Regions from separate parts of the Paenibacillus sp. NPDC101420 genome, predicted to be linked through region 2. Evidence: predicted binding sites of a transcription regulator. Region 2 holds the regulator's gene; each other region holds the start of a gene.
The links. The regulator NrdR, encoded in region 2, represses ribonucleotide reductase genes. The targets are predictions, from matches to a motif close to AACACNATATATNGTGTT.
Positions count from the first base shown of each region.

Region 1 (5,606 bases), 320 kb from region 2:
GTACCTGGACCAAGGGGATAATATTCTATCCTTGCATCCTTCCAGGCTGTAAATGGAGCTTCTGCAGCGAGCTTGTTCAGTGTAGCCTTAGCGAATTCTTGGACCGTACTCGGAGAAGGTAAGGTACTCATCTTCAATACAGGAATTGCATCCTGCGTGACTGACTGGATCACACTTACTCTAGCCAGCGCCAGCGCTGAAGGGGAACCAGAACTGGATACAAACAGTCCAAAGCTTAGAAGCAGGAGGAGGCATCCTTGACCCGCAAGTTTCAGCCTCCGCCGCAAACTTATTTTCATGGCGTCGATCACCTTTCTTTGTTAAGAAATGTCAGGAAAGTTAAGCTTTACTCTATTGTAGTGGACAGGCTATAAAAAGGCTGTTGCTTGCTGTCGCGCTTGAAGGCGGAAGTTCTCTTGTTTTTTTGCCTGCTTTTAGCGAGTAGGGTCGCATTCTATAGGCTTCGCAGATGAAACAGTCCGTAGGTTATCGCAGAAACTGCAATTTGCGGCTCATATTGCCAAATGGTCTCCTGTCGACGACGGTTATACTGCTCTTGAGTGCCTAAACGTTTTTCTTCATCAGGCTCTTTCAGCAGCTCTCCGTAATAAATATCAATGATAGCCAGCTCGATTCTAAGACGCTCACGTGCCTGTTCTGCCCAAGTGTAATCGAGTTCGGCAAGATGAGAGGTAAGATGAGCCTCTAATAAATCTGTAGCGGCTGTCACTGTTAATTCATAAGGCTGAATATGGACGTTTTCTGGTAAACGGGGGATCATCTCCCGCGAGGCTATCTTAGTGTTAAAGTCATCAATGATGGTCCCTTTTGTCAGCGATATTCCAAGATAATGCAGTTCTTCCCGTTTCAAATCGCAGCTCATCTCCACTTTATAGCAGACGCCGAGCCACGGTTCATAAGCTGCAGAGAAGAGTGTATTCCGCTGCCTGCTACCGGGATCTTCAAATAAGTAAAGGCATTTCCCTTCATCTTGCGCCGCACTCCAAATTTGCTGCAGGCGCTTGCTACCATAGATGATATCTTCACGTCTTATCATACCGGGCCCAATTCGGGGCAATGCAGGTACAATACCGAAGTAGCGGGCTAGGATGCTATCTTCTGGATTTGAGGAGGGGACATGAACCACATTAGATTCAGGTGATGCTGGATTCAATAGATCTGCGCTAGCCTCAGCATCTGTTGTGGCGCCCATCGCTGGGTTTCCGGTAATTGGCGGATTCAATGCTCCGATGCTGCGATTTACCGTTGGCGGAACTTCTATAGCTGCCTGGCTATCGTATTTTTCCGGATCAAATACAAAAGTGAAGGAGAGTGTCTCCGGATCAACACCAGTACGCTCCACGAATCCCCAATAATAAGGTCGATCTGTAAGCATTCTGTCAGCTCTTGGCGATAGCTTTACAGTTACGTGAATGGGCGATACTTCAATAATGGAGCATTCTGTCGCCTCCAGATAATCCATTACATGTTTACGTACTTCCTGTGAGTTGAGGGTCATGTCGAAGTCTCACTTTCCTTTTTAATACCCTGAGTCAACTCACTTAGGGATTCACCGATATGATCTAACTCATGTCGCAGCTCTTCATCGGAGCGGGATTCGAGCATGATTTTGTATAAACTTTTCTCCAGCGATTCTTTCTTCTCAAAGCGCTCCAGAATCACATCCAGCCCGCCAATGACCATTTCGAACATATTGATCTTCTCGTGTAGCAGATGCAGAATATGTTCTTCAATCGTGCCCTGCGTGGACAAATTATAGATAACCACGTCATTTTCCTGACCTAACCGGTGCACCCGCCCAATCCGTTGTTCTACTCTCATGGGATTCCAAGGCAGATCGAAGTTGATCATGTGGTGACAGAACTGCAGGTTAATGCCCTCACCACCCGCCTCAGTAGCGATCATGACTTGAGCACGACCGCGGAAGAGGTCCATCATCCAGTCCTTTTTACCACGATTCATCCCGCCGGAATAAGAAACACACATTAGCCCATGTTCGCGGAAATACTGAAGCAAATATTCTTGAGTCGCGCGATACTCCGTAAAAACGATGACCTTTTCATTCATTTCTTGAATGAGAGATAGTGTTGTTTCGGCTTTGGTATTGGTCTTAACCGTACGAAGTGTCTGCAATAGCTCCATCATCCGATCGCGTTTCGGCGAATCAGCAGGCAGCTTCTTGATCAGATTAACTAAAGTGATGAAGACGGCATCCCTACTGCTGCACACCTCACGCTGAAGCGTTACCAAGGAAAGCATGCTGCTAAGATTGCCGCCTGATTCCTGATACTGATCTTTAACAAAAGAAGTGACAGCGTCATATAATACTCTCTCTTCCTGTGAAAGAACTAGCGGAATATTACGGACTTTTCGTTTCGTAAAATTAACTGGACCTTCGCCACGCCGATTGCGGATCATCACCTTCGATAGCTCGTCCCTTAGCTGACCTTCATTCTTAGGTTGGCGTTTATCAACGACGAAATTCGAAGCAAAATCACCCTGATTTCCTAGTTGCCCCGGTTTCAGTAAAGTGATCAAATTAAATAGCTCGCCCAGATCATTCTGAACGGGAGTAGCGGTTAGGAGCAGGCAATATTTTTTGCGTAATTGCTGTACAAATAGATAATTGGTCGATTTCTTGTTCTTTAGCTTATGCGCTTCATCAATAATCAACATGTCATATTCATTTTCCAGCAGCATCTCTTTATGAGGATCGCGCTTCGCGGTATCCATAGATGCGACGACAATCGCATTCCCCCAGGAATATGCTTTTTTCTGTGCAACAGCAGAGATGCCAAACTTGGCATTCAGCTCGCGGACCCACTGCAATACGAGGGAAGCGGGTACCAGAATAAGCACTTTAGAGACTAGACCGCGGACAAGATATTCCTTGAGTACAAGTCCTGCTTCAATCGTCTTTCCTAGTCCAACCTCATCTGCAAGAATCGCGCGGCCCGACATCTCAAACAAAACCTTATGCGCGGTATCGAGCTGATGAGGAAGCGGGGATAATCCGGATAAATGTTTCATGCATTGCAGCTCATCGAAGCTGGTTACTAGACCCGTTTGTTCACCTTGCACAGCAAGCTTGGACAGACGGTAGTCTCCCCATGGACCACCTTTATCTAGTTTGAGTTCTAGATCCTGCAGCCAATTCCGGTCAAAAGAAAGAGGAACAGGCAGTATAGGCGCTGACTTTCCACCTTTGTGAGGTAGAGAATTACGGAATAATTGCGTCATGGTACAGCCTCCTCAGGTGCTAATTTATATCATCATTCGTAGGAGTAGTATGCTCTTAAACAAGAGAATTCATAACCTTCTATTTTTCTTGATAGCCTTTAAAAAAGAGAGTAAAAGCGAGAAAACGCGGCAAGGTTTGCGATATTTCGGCTGCTTGACTCTATTTTCGAAAAAGACCTTCGATACAATATGTGGTATAGTTTAAAAGCTGACGCACACAATATATTGTGACAAAAGCATGAAAATGTGATTTTTTTAAAGTGCGTAGCTGCTATTTGTTATTGACAAGATGAACTTCCTACATACACCCGTAAGACGGAAGATAAGTGTAAGGAAGTTTTTGTTGTGGGTCACAAAATGTACGCCCACACCTGAACTGGAACTAATATTTACTACATTGCGGGAGGTTTTTCTATTGGGTAAAGTGGAACGTAAGCAACGCCTTGAAGGGCTAAGTGAAAAAATATTTTTGGATCGTTATGCTTGGAAGGATGCCGACAGCAATAATGCTAAAGTGGGCGATGTTGTACTCGTTCTAACAAAAGATGATCCGAAGTTTCCCACGAAGGAAGTCGGAGAGATCGTAGAACGTAACGGCAGAATCGTAACCGTGAAGACGCGCAGCGGCGAACTTGTGAAATCAGATGTTGAAAAGCTGACGCTTAATATAGAAAAAACACCAGAGGAAATGTGGGATCGTCTGTCTACAGCTATGGCTTCTGTGGAGAAGACGCCTGAGCTTCAAGAAGAATGGGCGGGTAAATTCCGTTCGATTCTGGATGATTGGAAGCTCGTACCGGGTGGTCGAATTGCTGCTGGTGCAGGCGCTAGTGAAGAACTAACCCTGTTCAACTGTTATGTAATTCCTTCTCCAAAAGATAGCCGTGGCGGCATTATGCAGACGTTGGCTGAAATGACAGAAATTATGGCTCGTGGTGGCGGTGTAGGGATTAACCTATCCTCTCTACGTCCACGCCGGGCAATTGTGAGAGGTGTTAATGGTTCTTCTAGTGGTTCTGTATCTTGGGGCGGTCTGTTTAGCTATACCACTGGATTAATTGAACAAGGCGGTAGCCGACGTGGTGCACTTATGCTCATGATTAATGACTGGCATCCAGATGTGGAGGACTTCATTACCGTAAAGCAAACGATGGGTCAAGTTACGAATGCGAACCTTTCGGTATGTGTGAGCAATAGCTTTATGAAGGCTGTAAAAGAAAATCTGGATTGGGATCTCGTATTTCCGGATACTACAGATCCAGAGTACAACGATGTGTGGGATGGCGATCTAGACAAGTGGAAGGCTGCAGGCAAAAACGTTATTCATTATCGCACCGTTAAAGCGCGTGATGTGTGGCGCACCATTATTGAATCCGCTTGGAAATCCGCTGAGCCAGGCGTTGTGTTCATGGAATACTACAATCAGATGTCCAACAGCTGGTATTTTAATCCGATCATTTGTACGAACCCATGTGGGGAGCAAGGACTGCCAGGCTGGGGAGTCTGCAATTTGTCCGCTGTGAACCTGTCCAAATTCTACGATGAGAAGAATCATGATGTAGACTGGGAAGATCTCGCGACTACGACGCGTTATTCCGTACGTTTCTTGGACAATGTCATTGATAAGACGCCTTATCATTTCCCGGAAAATGAAGCGAATCAGAAAAACGAACGCCGTGTGGGTCTCGGAACGATGGGTCTTGCTGAGCTGATGATCAAATTGAACATCCGTTACGGTAGCCCGGAATCTTTGGCGTTTCTGGACAAGCTTTACGGCTTTATGGCTCGTGAAGCATACCTTGCTTCTGCAGAGATTGCTGGGGAGAAGGGATCTTTCCTAGCTTTTGACACAGAGAAATATTTAATGAGCGGTTTTATGAAAAATATGCTCGAAACGTATCCAGAGGTTGGTGAAGCGATTCGTAAACATGGCATGCGTAACGTTACAGTGATAACACAAGCACCTACAGGTAGCACAGGTACAATGGTAGGCACCTCGACAGGTATTGAGCCTTATTTCGCCTTTAAATATTTCCGTCAAAGTCGCCTTGGCTACGATGAGCAGTTCGTTCCAATCGCCCAAGAATGGCTTGAAGCTCATCCAGGTGAAGAGCTGCCAGATTATTTCGTGACTTCGATGGATTTATCAGCTAAGGATCATATTCGTGCGCAAGCAGCGATTCAACGCTGGGTAGATAGCTCGATTTCCAAGACAGCCAACTGCCCGTCTGACTTCACAGTAGAAGAGACGGCTGAGCTATATGAAATGGCCTTCGATTTGGGCTGTAAAGGCGTTACGATCTACCGTGATGGTAGCCGTGATGTACAAGTTCTGCAAACCTCGA
Region 1 covers NZ_JBNNSE010000001.1:873,975-879,580, reverse strand. The annotation lists gene ACQKMP_RS04040 (hypothetical protein) at 1-299, opposite strand, end outside; gene ACQKMP_RS04035 (YqhG family protein) at 455-1,519, opposite strand; gene ACQKMP_RS04030 (DEAD/DEAH box helicase) at 1,516-3,261, opposite strand; gene ACQKMP_RS04025 (adenosylcobalamin-dependent ribonucleoside-diphosphate reductase) at 3,677-5,606, shown strand, end outside.
Region 1: a site for NrdR is predicted at 3,476-3,493, ahead of ACQKMP_RS04025 (adenosylcobalamin-dependent ribonucleoside-diphosphate reductase). Genes of this name have one in related genera too.

Region 2 (5,606 bases):
TTGGAGCTGGACTTGGCGCAGCATTGCTGGGGTTCAATCCGATATGGACATCACTTACAATTGCTCTGTTTAGTGGTACATTTCTATTGCTGGGCATGAAGACTGGATTAAGATTCGCTGGGAACTACTGGATGAAGCATGCTGCTGCACTACCCGCGTTATTATTAATTACAATGGGAATACTGAAGCTATTATGAGGTGAGTACATGATTATTGGCTTAACCGGAGGCATTGCATCCGGAAAAAGCACGGTGTCCGCACTGCTTGTGAGCAAGGGAGCGAGGCTGGTTGACGCGGATGTGATCGCCAGAGAAGTTATGCTCCCCGGTCATGAGGTGCTGGCTGCGGCTGTGAAACAATTCGGAAGTGAGATCCTCTCTCCGGATGGCACACTGAATAGGGGCAAGCTGGGGGATATTGTATTTCAAGACCCGGCGGCCCTGCAAGCCCTGAACAATCTGACGCATCCCGCAATCCGGCGGGAAATTAAAGAACGTATGAACAGCATGGAGGAAGAAGATCCAAAGAAGTTAACAATTGTGGATATCCCTCTTCTTTTCGAATCAGGACTCGAGAACATGTTCCATGAAATACTGGTGGTCTACGTGCCTCGTGAAGTGCAAATTGCGCGATTAATGGAACGTAACGGACTTTCTTTAGAACAAGCAGAAGCACGCTTAAATGCACAGATGGATATTGAGACGAAGCGAAACAAAGCGGACTATATCATTGACAACAGTGGCGAACTTGCGCACACTGAGCAACAGGTTGCTGTTCTTTGGGACAGGCTGGGCTTATCATGAAATGGTTACGTAAAAAAAGAGTCCTTCTTCTGTTATTCATTGGTTTTACTGCGATATTGTTTCTGAGTACGAACTGGATGTCCTGGTTTTATCCGATCCATTATAAAGATGAGATCCGTAAGCACAGCGTTACGTACGATATTGACCCATTTCTAGTGGCTTCGATTATCCGAGTGGAAACGAACTTCAAAACTGGACGAGAATCCAGAAAAGGTGCTATAGGTTTAATGCAGCTTATGCCGGATACCGCCAAATGGGCCCTTGAAAAGGCCAAGCTTCCTGATGTTTCTATGGAGGAGCTAAAGCATGAACCATCAGCAAATATTGAACTAGGTACCTGGTATCTTTCAACATTATCCCGTCAATTCGAAGGAAAACGTACAGCGGTTATCGCTGCATATAATGCTGGACCGGGTAAAGTTCAAAAATGGCTGGATGAGGGGATCTGGGATGGAACGGATGCTACGATTAAGGATATTCCGTTTGGTGAAACCCGCCATTATGTACAGCGCGTCAACTATTACTATGATCAGTACACGGATATTTACAACGAATTCTAAAACCGTGTTATGTATAAAAAGAAGCATTAAACGATCTTGCGATCGTTTAATACTTCTTCAGTAAGCTTATGTGGACAGGTTATTTGTATTGACCTGCCAATTGTTGTTCTGCCAGGGTTACAAGACGTTTAGTGATGTAACCACCGATCGAACCATTTTCATAAGAAGTTTTATTGCCTTGGTAACCATCTGGGGAAAGCGTGATTCCGAGTTCTTGGGCAACTTCATATTTAAGTTGTTCCAAAGCACCACGGGAATTTGGAGCTACAAGGTTATTGGAGCTGTTGTTTTGGCTCATTGCTGTTCACCTCCTCTGTTGGTAACTGTATTATGTGCCGGACTTGCCATAATCATTACAATAAAAAAACGGTGATTTCTGGAAAAAATGAAATAGCCCTTTAAAAGCCGGATGTTTAACATACCGGGACTAAAAACATTATGTAATAGGAAGTGATGAAGCTTATGAAATGCCCTTACTGCGATCACACAAATACTAAAGTGCTCGACTCGCGACCAGCGAATGAGAATAAGTCAATCCGCCGCAGGCGTGAATGTGAGCGTTGCAGCAAACGGTTTACAACCTTTGAAATGATCGAGGAAACACCGTTAATCGTGATCAAAAAAGACGGCAGCCGCGAGGAGTTCAGCCGTGATAAAATTCTGCGTGGTTTAATTCGGGCTTGCGAAAAACGCCCCGTCTCTGTAGAACGTCTAGAGAAGATCGTCTCTGAGGTGGAGAAATCCCTACGCGGTATCGCCGTAGCTGAGGTGGAGAGCCAACAGATCGGTGAATTGGTTATGGAGCAGCTCTATCCAGTAGATGAAGTCGCCTATGTTCGCTTTGCATCCGTATACCGCCAGTTCAAGGATATTAACATGTTTATGAAGGAACTGAAGGGTCTGTTATCTAAGAGCACCGGAGATCTGGACAGATTGTAGAGTTGTGGCTAGTCTAATGACTAAAAAAAGTGTTGACAGCGAAGGCGATTTTTTATATTATATAGGAGTCGCCTACGGCGCTTGGATTTGTCAGAATGACTTAAATACACCGAACTAAATTTTAGAATGTGTGATTACATACATCTGAAAATTACGTTTGGGGCCATAGCTCAGCTGGGAGAGCGCATCGCTGGCAGCGATGAGGTCAGGGGTTCGATCCCCCTTGGCTCCACCAAACTTCATATGGACTCTTAGCTCAGTTGGTAGAGCAGTAGACTCTTAATCTATTTGTCCAGGGTTCGAGCCCCTGAGAGTCCATCCTAAAGAAACAGCAGAAATGCCGTTTTTTTTTGTTGTTCAGGAAGCGGAGTGACTTTTTATTTGGTTTTGATCGTGGTATAGTTTGGGTAGATAAATCGTACAATGCAAAGAGTGCCGTGCGGAAACACGGCTCCCAGTGCAATAGCCGCTTTTAAGGGCGGCTGATTTCAGGTATTACGGGCAGAAATAGACCGCATCCTTTGGACTAGGGCGGTCTATTTCTTTTTGAGGTAATTTAGAAGCTCAATGCTAAAAAGGTAGAACAAGTTGAAATGCAGGCTCTCCAGACCTATATTCCTGTTTGGAGCGAGGTATTTAAGAAAGCTTCTACTGCTAAAAAGAAAATGATGCTTAGTACGATCATTGAGTGTGTTAGGGTTTACCGAGATTCAGTAGAACTGACGTTAAAATTGAACATTAGCTCGTTTTTAGCGACTTCAAGTGTAAGTAGTCTAAAAGGTAATGATTATGATTTGAAGGCTGGCAAGCAAGTGCATGGCATTCATTATGGAAATCAGTTTTCAGGCATTTTCCAGCCTAATTCATCATCCCACACGGCATCGATATCATCCAGGTGAACATGCCATTCACCACCGTCTACTTTTCTACGTATCTCGGTCAAACATTTCAACCAATGAAATAAATCGTTCAGCAAATCTTCAATCTGATCCGTCATGGACAGCTTGGTAGCGCCAGCGAAGATCTCCGTTGATCTGGACGAATCGAATTTGTACACTGTGAAAGACTCCGCCCGGTCTTTCCCTTCAAAATCCTGATCATAACGTTGGACAATGGCTGTGATTGCTTGTTGTTCGCTTTCTGTTAGGACGTATTCTCTCGTGCATGTGTAATAAATAGAAACACTGATAAGTCATTCCCCCCAAACATAGAAATGGATGCGATATCCAGTTCCTGTTTATTACCCTCCAAAAGTCGAAAGCAAACTAGGCCAAACCTGCATTCTGGCGCCGCATGAAGGACAATTCATTTCCCCGGCCAAATACGGCAATTGGTTCAAAAAAGAGGAATCGCCCAGCTGATCGGCTCGCTCCGCCAGTATTTGATGTTCCGCTTCAACGAATGCCTCAACGGGAGTAACCTCATGTGCTGCCTGAAGGGGTTCGAATACCGGATCTTCCGCGAATGCTTGTATACGACCGCCTTCTCCGCTCGGCCACAAGTAAGCCTCTTGATTACATACTCCGCAAACGGCCACATATTCGTCGCCAGCCGTAAAATTCAGAAGCATGTTTGCCACGCTCTGGGATTCCCGATAAGCCGCGTCGGCAATGAGAACATATCTTTTTTCGGTATCGCTGCTTATTTCTTGTTTGGCGTAGGCCAACATCTCTGCAACAAGCGAAGCAAGCTCCGCTATCGCTTTTAAGTAAGATTGGAACATTTCCGCGCAAACCTCGTTTCCCGCTTCAGCAGCGAGTTCGTTCCAATCCGAGGGATACGGCTCAGATCTTGTTTTGTCATGACACGACTCGATAATCCCGCAAGTGATGTAGATTTCATGGCGCACTTCCATATTTTTTGATGCGAGAGCAAGTTTGGCCAGATAAGGTACTGCCGCGTAAGTGACGGTATAGATCGTATTTTGGTGATATAAGTGCTCCTGGAATAGTTCGTCGAAAACTTCTTTATCGAAATCAAGCATCAGACGCTCCAACAGTTCAGGTACCATTTCGCCTGACTCGTAAGGACCGGTTAGCTTGCCCCACAGTTCGCTGTTTAATTGTAACAAGAGGAATCACTCCCATCCCTATTCAAGTGGATACATTTTCTATATTATCCTATAAGATCGGCGGGTCCTGAATAGGGCAACGGATATACTCCCCCTCGAGAATAGGGCTTAAAGCCTAGGACGATTCCCCCTAGGCTCTATTTCCATAACATGAAGAAAAGCCAATTCTACTGAAATGGCTTTTTTCTTTTTCACTACTCTTCGAAAGGATCACGATTTTGTACTATTAATTAGCATGAGATATGACAGAAATGTTGGCATGCTTGATTCACTATAGAAGGCCGAATGTCCACATTTGTATATGTATTGTAAAGATAAGTATATCGATGAAACGAATGCCCCTACTTATAATAAAATTGCTGCAGCAGTTGAGCATGGAGAGTCATGCGGTAAGCTGGAGTAAAATTCGAGCTAATAAACAACGGGGGGGATCGTAGTGCGTTTACGGTATAGGAATATTTTTTTAGTGTTTTTTGTTACCGCTTTCATTTTAGTTGCCGTTTCATCGGAGAAGTCCGACGCCGCAACAGGTAATCTGGCTTTAGGAAAGACGGCTTATTCGTCGTCGAACGAAGTAGACTTTTTCGGGCCTGAGAAAGCGGTCGACGGTGGCAATCGGGATGCAAGCCGATGGTCTTCGGAAAGAACGGATGACCAGTGGTTCTACGTTGATCTAGGCGAGCCTGTAGAAATTGGAAGAGTAATCATCAACTGGCAGACTCCGGCGGAACAATATCAAGTTCTTGTGTCTGACGATGCGGTAACCTGGAGGAACGTATTCGCGGACAACCGCGTGCTCGTCGCCCGCGGACCAGTCGAGGATACGATCGATTTTGAGCCGACACTGGCGCAATACGTTAAGTTCCAAGGAGTAACGCGACGTCCAATTGAGGATATCTATTACGGATACTCCTTCTGGGAATTCGAGGTATACAAGGGCAAACCGCTGTTGCCGCCTATGATGGATGCGGTCAAAAACAGCATCGTCGTCTCCGAGGGAGACACTCAGCTGAACCTGCCCGCTGTACCGGATGGTTATACGCTGACGCTGGTGAACACGGACAGCTTGCCGGTGATCGACGAGCAGGGCAATATTCATGCGCCGCTTGTGGATACTCAGGTTCAGCTGCTGCTGCAAATCGAGAGCGACAGCGATCCGACATATCTGTTAGCGGATAATGCGTTAGTCACCGTACCCGGTCTCTACGAGCAGACGAGCGATCGGAACCCGGA
Region 2 covers NZ_JBNNSE010000001.1:1,194,074-1,199,679, reverse strand. The annotation lists gene ACQKMP_RS05385 (MntP/YtaF family protein) at 1-197, shown strand, start outside; gene coaE (dephospho-CoA kinase) at 207-803, shown strand; gene ACQKMP_RS05375 (lytic transglycosylase domain-containing protein) at 800-1,363, shown strand; gene ACQKMP_RS05370 (alpha/beta-type small acid-soluble spore protein) at 1,443-1,661, opposite strand; gene nrdR (transcriptional regulator NrdR) at 1,826-2,302, shown strand; tRNA gene ACQKMP_RS05360 (tRNA-Ala) at 2,462-2,537, shown strand; tRNA gene ACQKMP_RS05355 (tRNA-Lys) at 2,548-2,620, shown strand; gene ACQKMP_RS05350 (hypothetical protein) at 3,138-3,359, opposite strand; gene ACQKMP_RS05345 (hypothetical protein) at 3,543-4,373, opposite strand; gene ACQKMP_RS05340 (S-layer homology domain-containing protein) at 4,810-5,606, shown strand, end outside.

Region 3 (5,606 bases), 570 kb from region 2:
TATCTTTATTTTTCTACTTTTTCCATGGATTTTAAATAGCTGATTTAAAACAAAAATACGTTGAACTATATCTTCGGCTATAAAAAATTGTCTCTTGCAATAATTTATTTGTGTCTGATATGGACCTTGATATTTCTCATTTTTTTCATATACATGTAACAGTTGAACATGGAGATCATAAATTTCTTAGTATCTCATTGTAGCACTCCTCTAATAGCTAGAAAGTTATTAAACTTCTTGTTCTTATGTACTATTTAAGTAACTTTCCCAACATGATAATGAAAAAGCAACTTTTCCGTAGAAAAGTCGCTTATACACCATCAAGCTTCTGCCGATCTAAATTAATTTACTCTATCTTGAATTTACCGCTTCGCCTTATAAAACTCATGATACAGCTTCATCAGCGCCCTTTTCTCTATCCTTGAAACATAACTCCGCGAAATCCCAAGCTCCTTGGCAATCTCCCGCTGCGTCCTCTCTTCTCCACCTGTATCCAGCCCAAACCTACCCACCACAACTTCTTTCTCTCGGTCATCCAGAATATCAAGATTACGATAAATCTTGCTCTTCTCGATCTTCAGATCGACCTCTTTAATGACATCATCAGCTTCAGAACCAAGGATATCGATTAGCGTGATTTCATTACCTTCCTTGTCTGTCCCAATCGGATCGTGCAGAGATACGTCTTTCCGCGTTTTCTTCAAGGATCTTAGGTGCATCAGGATTTCGTTTTCAATACAACGTGCAGCAAAAGTGGCCAGCTTTGTCCCTTTGTTCGGACGGTAGCTCTCGATAGCCTTAATCAGGCCGATCGTGCCGATGGAGATGAGATCCTCCATGTCTTCCCCAGTATTATCGAATTTTTTTACTATATGGGCGACAAGTCTCAAATTGTGCTCGATAAGCAAATTTCGGGCTTTAGCATCCCCTTCAGCCATCATGCCTAAGTATTTGCTTTCCTCCTGCTCCGAGAGCGGCTGTGGAAATGCGTTGTTCCTTACGTAGGATACCAGCAACGTCAGTTCTTTGATTAGCAACGCGATCGTACTTAAGAATCCAGGCAACTTGGCGACACCTCCCGCACTTGTACAATGAAACCGATCTGTTAGACTTACGGGTTCATGGTCATCTTATTGTATGTAGGTAGATGCCTAGAAGTGCATGTACGGGGGAAATTGTACAAACCCTTTATTAGTCTCACCGCTTTAGCTTCATTAATGATCTCATCCATCTGCTCCCAGTTCTGCTCAACGGAGCGACGCTAATTAGTCATGATAAAAATGATGCAGCAAGATCCAGAACGAAAAACAGTACAGCTGCCTTAGCAAACCGCTCCAGCCTGCGTATTTTCGGGATATCAACACTTTAATAGAGCGTTTACTAGACCAGTTTCCAACTAGTTAGGAAGCACTTTTCATGTTGACTTTTCAACATATAGTGATTAAAATAAACAACGCACACTAAATATAGTATGCATATGATTTTCCAGTATTTATAGCTTATCTATTCAATCTTTACAGTAATATATACAGGGGGAGAGACTCCATGCTAGTCGCATACGATTCAAAAACCGGAAACGTCAAACGCTTCATTGGTAAGCTTAAGCTGCCAGCAGTGCAGATTGAAGAGCATATGACCATTGACGAGCCCTATGTGCTTATTACATATACCACCGGCTTTGGACAGATTCCAGAGAAGGTGTCTACTTTCTTGAAGAACAATTATTCCAATTTGAAAGGCATCGCCGCCAGCGGCAACAAGAACTGGGGCGAGCTGTTCGCGCATAGCGCAGACTTGATTGCAGATCGGTACAATGTACCAGTTATCGGTAAATTTGAGCTGTCGGGCACATTTGGTGATGTGGAACGAATTAAACAGGAGGTGAGCCGAGTTGCGGCATATTGAACTAAACAACATGTTGATGAAGAGAGACGAAAGTGGTTTCTTTCAATTGGATAAAGACCTTGAGGCAGTAGCCGAATTTATGCGGGATGTAGAACGGCGGAGCTTGGTTTTTGAGAATACAAAAGCCAAGGTTGATTATATGATTGAACAGGATTTCTACGAAAATTTTTACGAACAGTACAGCTTGGCTGAGATTGAAGATGTCTACCAAATTACCCATTTCTACAACTTCAGCTTTCCATCCTATATGGCTGCTTCGAAGTTCTATACGGATTACGCTGTAAAAAGCAATGACCGCAAGCAATATCTGGAGCATTATCCGGACCGTGTGGCGGCAGTTGCCCTTCACCTAGGGCGCGGGAACGCCGCTACTGCTGGCATGCTTGCCCGTTCGATGATGGAGCAGCGTCTGCAGCCAGCGACCCCAACCTTCTTAAACGCCGGCAAGAGTCGTCGCGGTGAGCTTGTCTCCTGCTTCCTTATCGAAATGGACGACTCGCTTAATTCGATCAACTATGTGCTCAATACCTGCATGCAGCTCTCGAAGATCGGCGGTGGCGTGGCTGTCAACCTGTCCAAGCTTCGTTCCCGCGGTGAGACAATCAAAGGTGTCGAGGATGCGGCTAAGGGCATTATACCTGTGCTCAAGCTGATGGAGGACGGCTTCTCCTATGCTGACCAGATGGGTCAACGTAAAGGTTCTGGAGCCGCCTACTACAATATTTTTGGATGGGATGTTCTTGAATTTCTCGACAGTAAGAAGATCAACGCCGACGAAAAAACAAGACTCAAAACCCTGTCCATCGGCCTGATCATTCCGAATCACTTCTATAAGCTGGCGAAGGACAATGAACCGCTCCATGTATTTGCCCCTTACAGTGTGTACAAGGCTTATGGCACGCATCTTGATGACATGGATTTGGATGATATGTACGATAAGCTGCTAGCCGATCCACGTGTCAAAAAGAGAAAGGCCATGAGCGCACGGGATATGCTGACCAAAATCGCCATGATCCAGCTGGAATCTGGCTATCCATATATTATGAACAAGAGCAACGCTAATGCGGCCCATGCCCTGAAAAATGTCGGACAGATCAAAATGTCCAACCTCTGCACAGAAATCTTCCAGCTGCAGGAGACCTCAGAAATTGCTGACTACGGACAGGAAGATACCATTCGCCGTGATGTAAGCTGCAATCTGGCTTCCTTGAACATTGTCAACGTGATGGAGCATGGCAAAATCCGTGAATCGGTACATGAAGGCATGATCGCCTTGACTGCAGTCAGCGATATGACCAGCATCTCTAATGCCCCAGGCGTAGCCAAAGCTAACAAAGAGATGCACTCCGTCGGTCTCGGCGTCATGAATCTGCACGGCTATCTGGCCAAGAACAAGATCGCTTATGAAAGCGAACAGGCTCGCGATTTTGCCCGGACCTTCTTCATGACCATGAACTACCATTCACTGGAGAAAAGCATGGAGATCGCTGCTGCAACCGGCCGGTCTTTCCATGGTTTTGAGGCTTCTGATTATGCTACAGGAGCTTATTTTGAGCGTTACCTGACTACGGATTACCGCCCTGTAACGCCAAGGGTACAAGAGCTGTTCGGAGATATTTTCATCCCATCCCCTGCGGACTGGGAACAACTGCGGGATGCAGTAAAAGCAAATGGCTTGTACCATGCTTACCGTTTAGCAATTGCGCCAACAGCCAGCATTTCCTATATTCAAAATGCTACTTCAAGCGTTATGCCTATTGTAGAGCAGATTGAGACACGGACTTATGCTAATTCGACGACTTACTATCCGATGCCGTACCTGCGTCCAGACAATGTATTTTTCTATAAATCGGCTTACCAAATGGATCAGTTCAAGGTGATCGATTTGATCGCGGAAATTCAGCCCCATATCGACCAGGGCATCTCGACCGTTCTGCATGTTAACAGTGATGTTTCCACCAGAGAACTGGCCCGCTCCTACCTGTATGCGGCGCATAAAGGCTTGAAGTCGCTGTATTACACCCGGACCAAAAAGCTGTCCGTCGAGGAATGCCTCACCTGCTCGATCTAACTGGAAGGCTATAGCCGCAGAAAAGGAGATTGCCATATTATGACCGCTATCCAAGCCGTTAACTGGAACCGTCCCGACGACGATTTCTCATTGATGTTCTGGAATCAGAACATTATGCAATTCTGGACGGACGATGAAATCCCATTATCCGATGATAAAATGTCCTGGCTCACGCTCAGTGAGCAAGAAAAGGACTCCTATATGAAGGTACTCGGCGGACTCACACTGCTGGATACGATTCAAGGCGGAGTAGGTATGCCGCAGATTATGGAGCATGTCGAAGGTCTTCAGCGCAAGGCTGTGCTTGGCTTTATGGGCATGATGGAACAGATTCACGCCAAATCGTACAGTAGCATTTTCACCACTTTGTCCTCCACAGAGGAGATTGACAGTGTGTTCCGCTGGGTTGAAGAGAACCCTTATCTGCAGTTCAAGGCAGAGACCATATCACAATATTACAAAAAAATAGATTCACCCAAAGATCTGTACCTTGCCATGGCAGCCTCAGTGCTGCTCGAGAGCTACTTGTTCTACAGTGGCTTCTTCTACCCGCTTTATCTAGCTGGCCAAGGCAAAATGACATGCAGCGGTGAGATCATCGACCTTATTCTGCGGGATGAGAGCATCCATGGCGTATATGTCGGTGTGCTGGCGCAGGAGATCTTTGACGGGCTACCAGATGACGAGCAGCGTGAGCTACACCAGAAGCTGGTAGACCTCCTTAGACTGCTACATGAGAATGAAGAACGTTATACCGAGCAGATCTACGCTCCCATCGGACTGGTGGACGAGGTCAAGACCTTCCTTAGATACAATGCTAACAAAGCCATGATGAATCTGGGGCATGATCCGCTATTCGACGAGGAAGAGATCAACCCGATTGTTCAGAATGGCATCAGTACCCACACCAAGCAGCATGATTTCTTCTCGAAAAAAGGTAACGGATACGTCCGGGCGCTTAACGTGGAACCGCTGAAAGATGAAGATTTTCAATTTTAAATATAGATAAAGCAAAAAAGTGCGGAGAAAATTCTCCGCACTTTTTGCTAACTGTAAGATTAGATTATTGCAAGCTTTTCAGGTATGTTCTAGCTTCTTCGTAGGTATCGTAAGCATCTGCAAAATCTCTACCAAAAATACGTTTCAATTGCATCTTCCAAATTGGGTTTTTAGTTACATAAGCCCATCCTGCTTGACCAGCTTCACTCGCCATAGCACCTGTAGGGGCTAGCATAGCTGCAACCTCAGGAGTAAGTACACTTTTAGAATCAGTTACATCAGTTGTTCCTGTAAATTTAGGTTTAACAAGCTTCATGATATTTTCAAAATCTTTCAGGTATCCTGGAACATCTTCAGCTGAAAAATCAATAGATACTACATCGATATGGTTCTCATTTTGGTTGTACTTAATTGTGTATGACATAATTATTTTTCCTCCAAGTTTTAACGTTATTTTTTTAATAATAGAGATGAAATGTATGTAGCTTCACAGACAAAAAATACCCGCCCCATGCTTTTTCAGGGCGACGACATCTACTTCCTGTATCGTTTTTATAACAACACCCTTTCTAGAATATTAACTAATACATATTACCTATATTATTATCGACAAATTTCTTTTTTTATTTAT
Region 3 covers NZ_JBNNSE010000001.1:1,761,329-1,766,934, forward strand. The annotation lists gene sigK (RNA polymerase sporulation sigma factor SigK) at 363-1,064, opposite strand; gene nrdI (class Ib ribonucleoside-diphosphate reductase assembly flavoprotein NrdI) at 1,546-1,905, shown strand; gene nrdE (class 1b ribonucleoside-diphosphate reductase subunit alpha) at 1,892-3,976, shown strand; gene nrdF (class 1b ribonucleoside-diphosphate reductase subunit beta) at 4,016-4,975, shown strand; gene ACQKMP_RS07620 (hypothetical protein) at 5,040-5,399, opposite strand.
Region 3: a site for NrdR is predicted at 1,457-1,474, ahead of nrdI (class Ib ribonucleoside-diphosphate reductase assembly flavoprotein NrdI). Genes of this name have one in related genera too.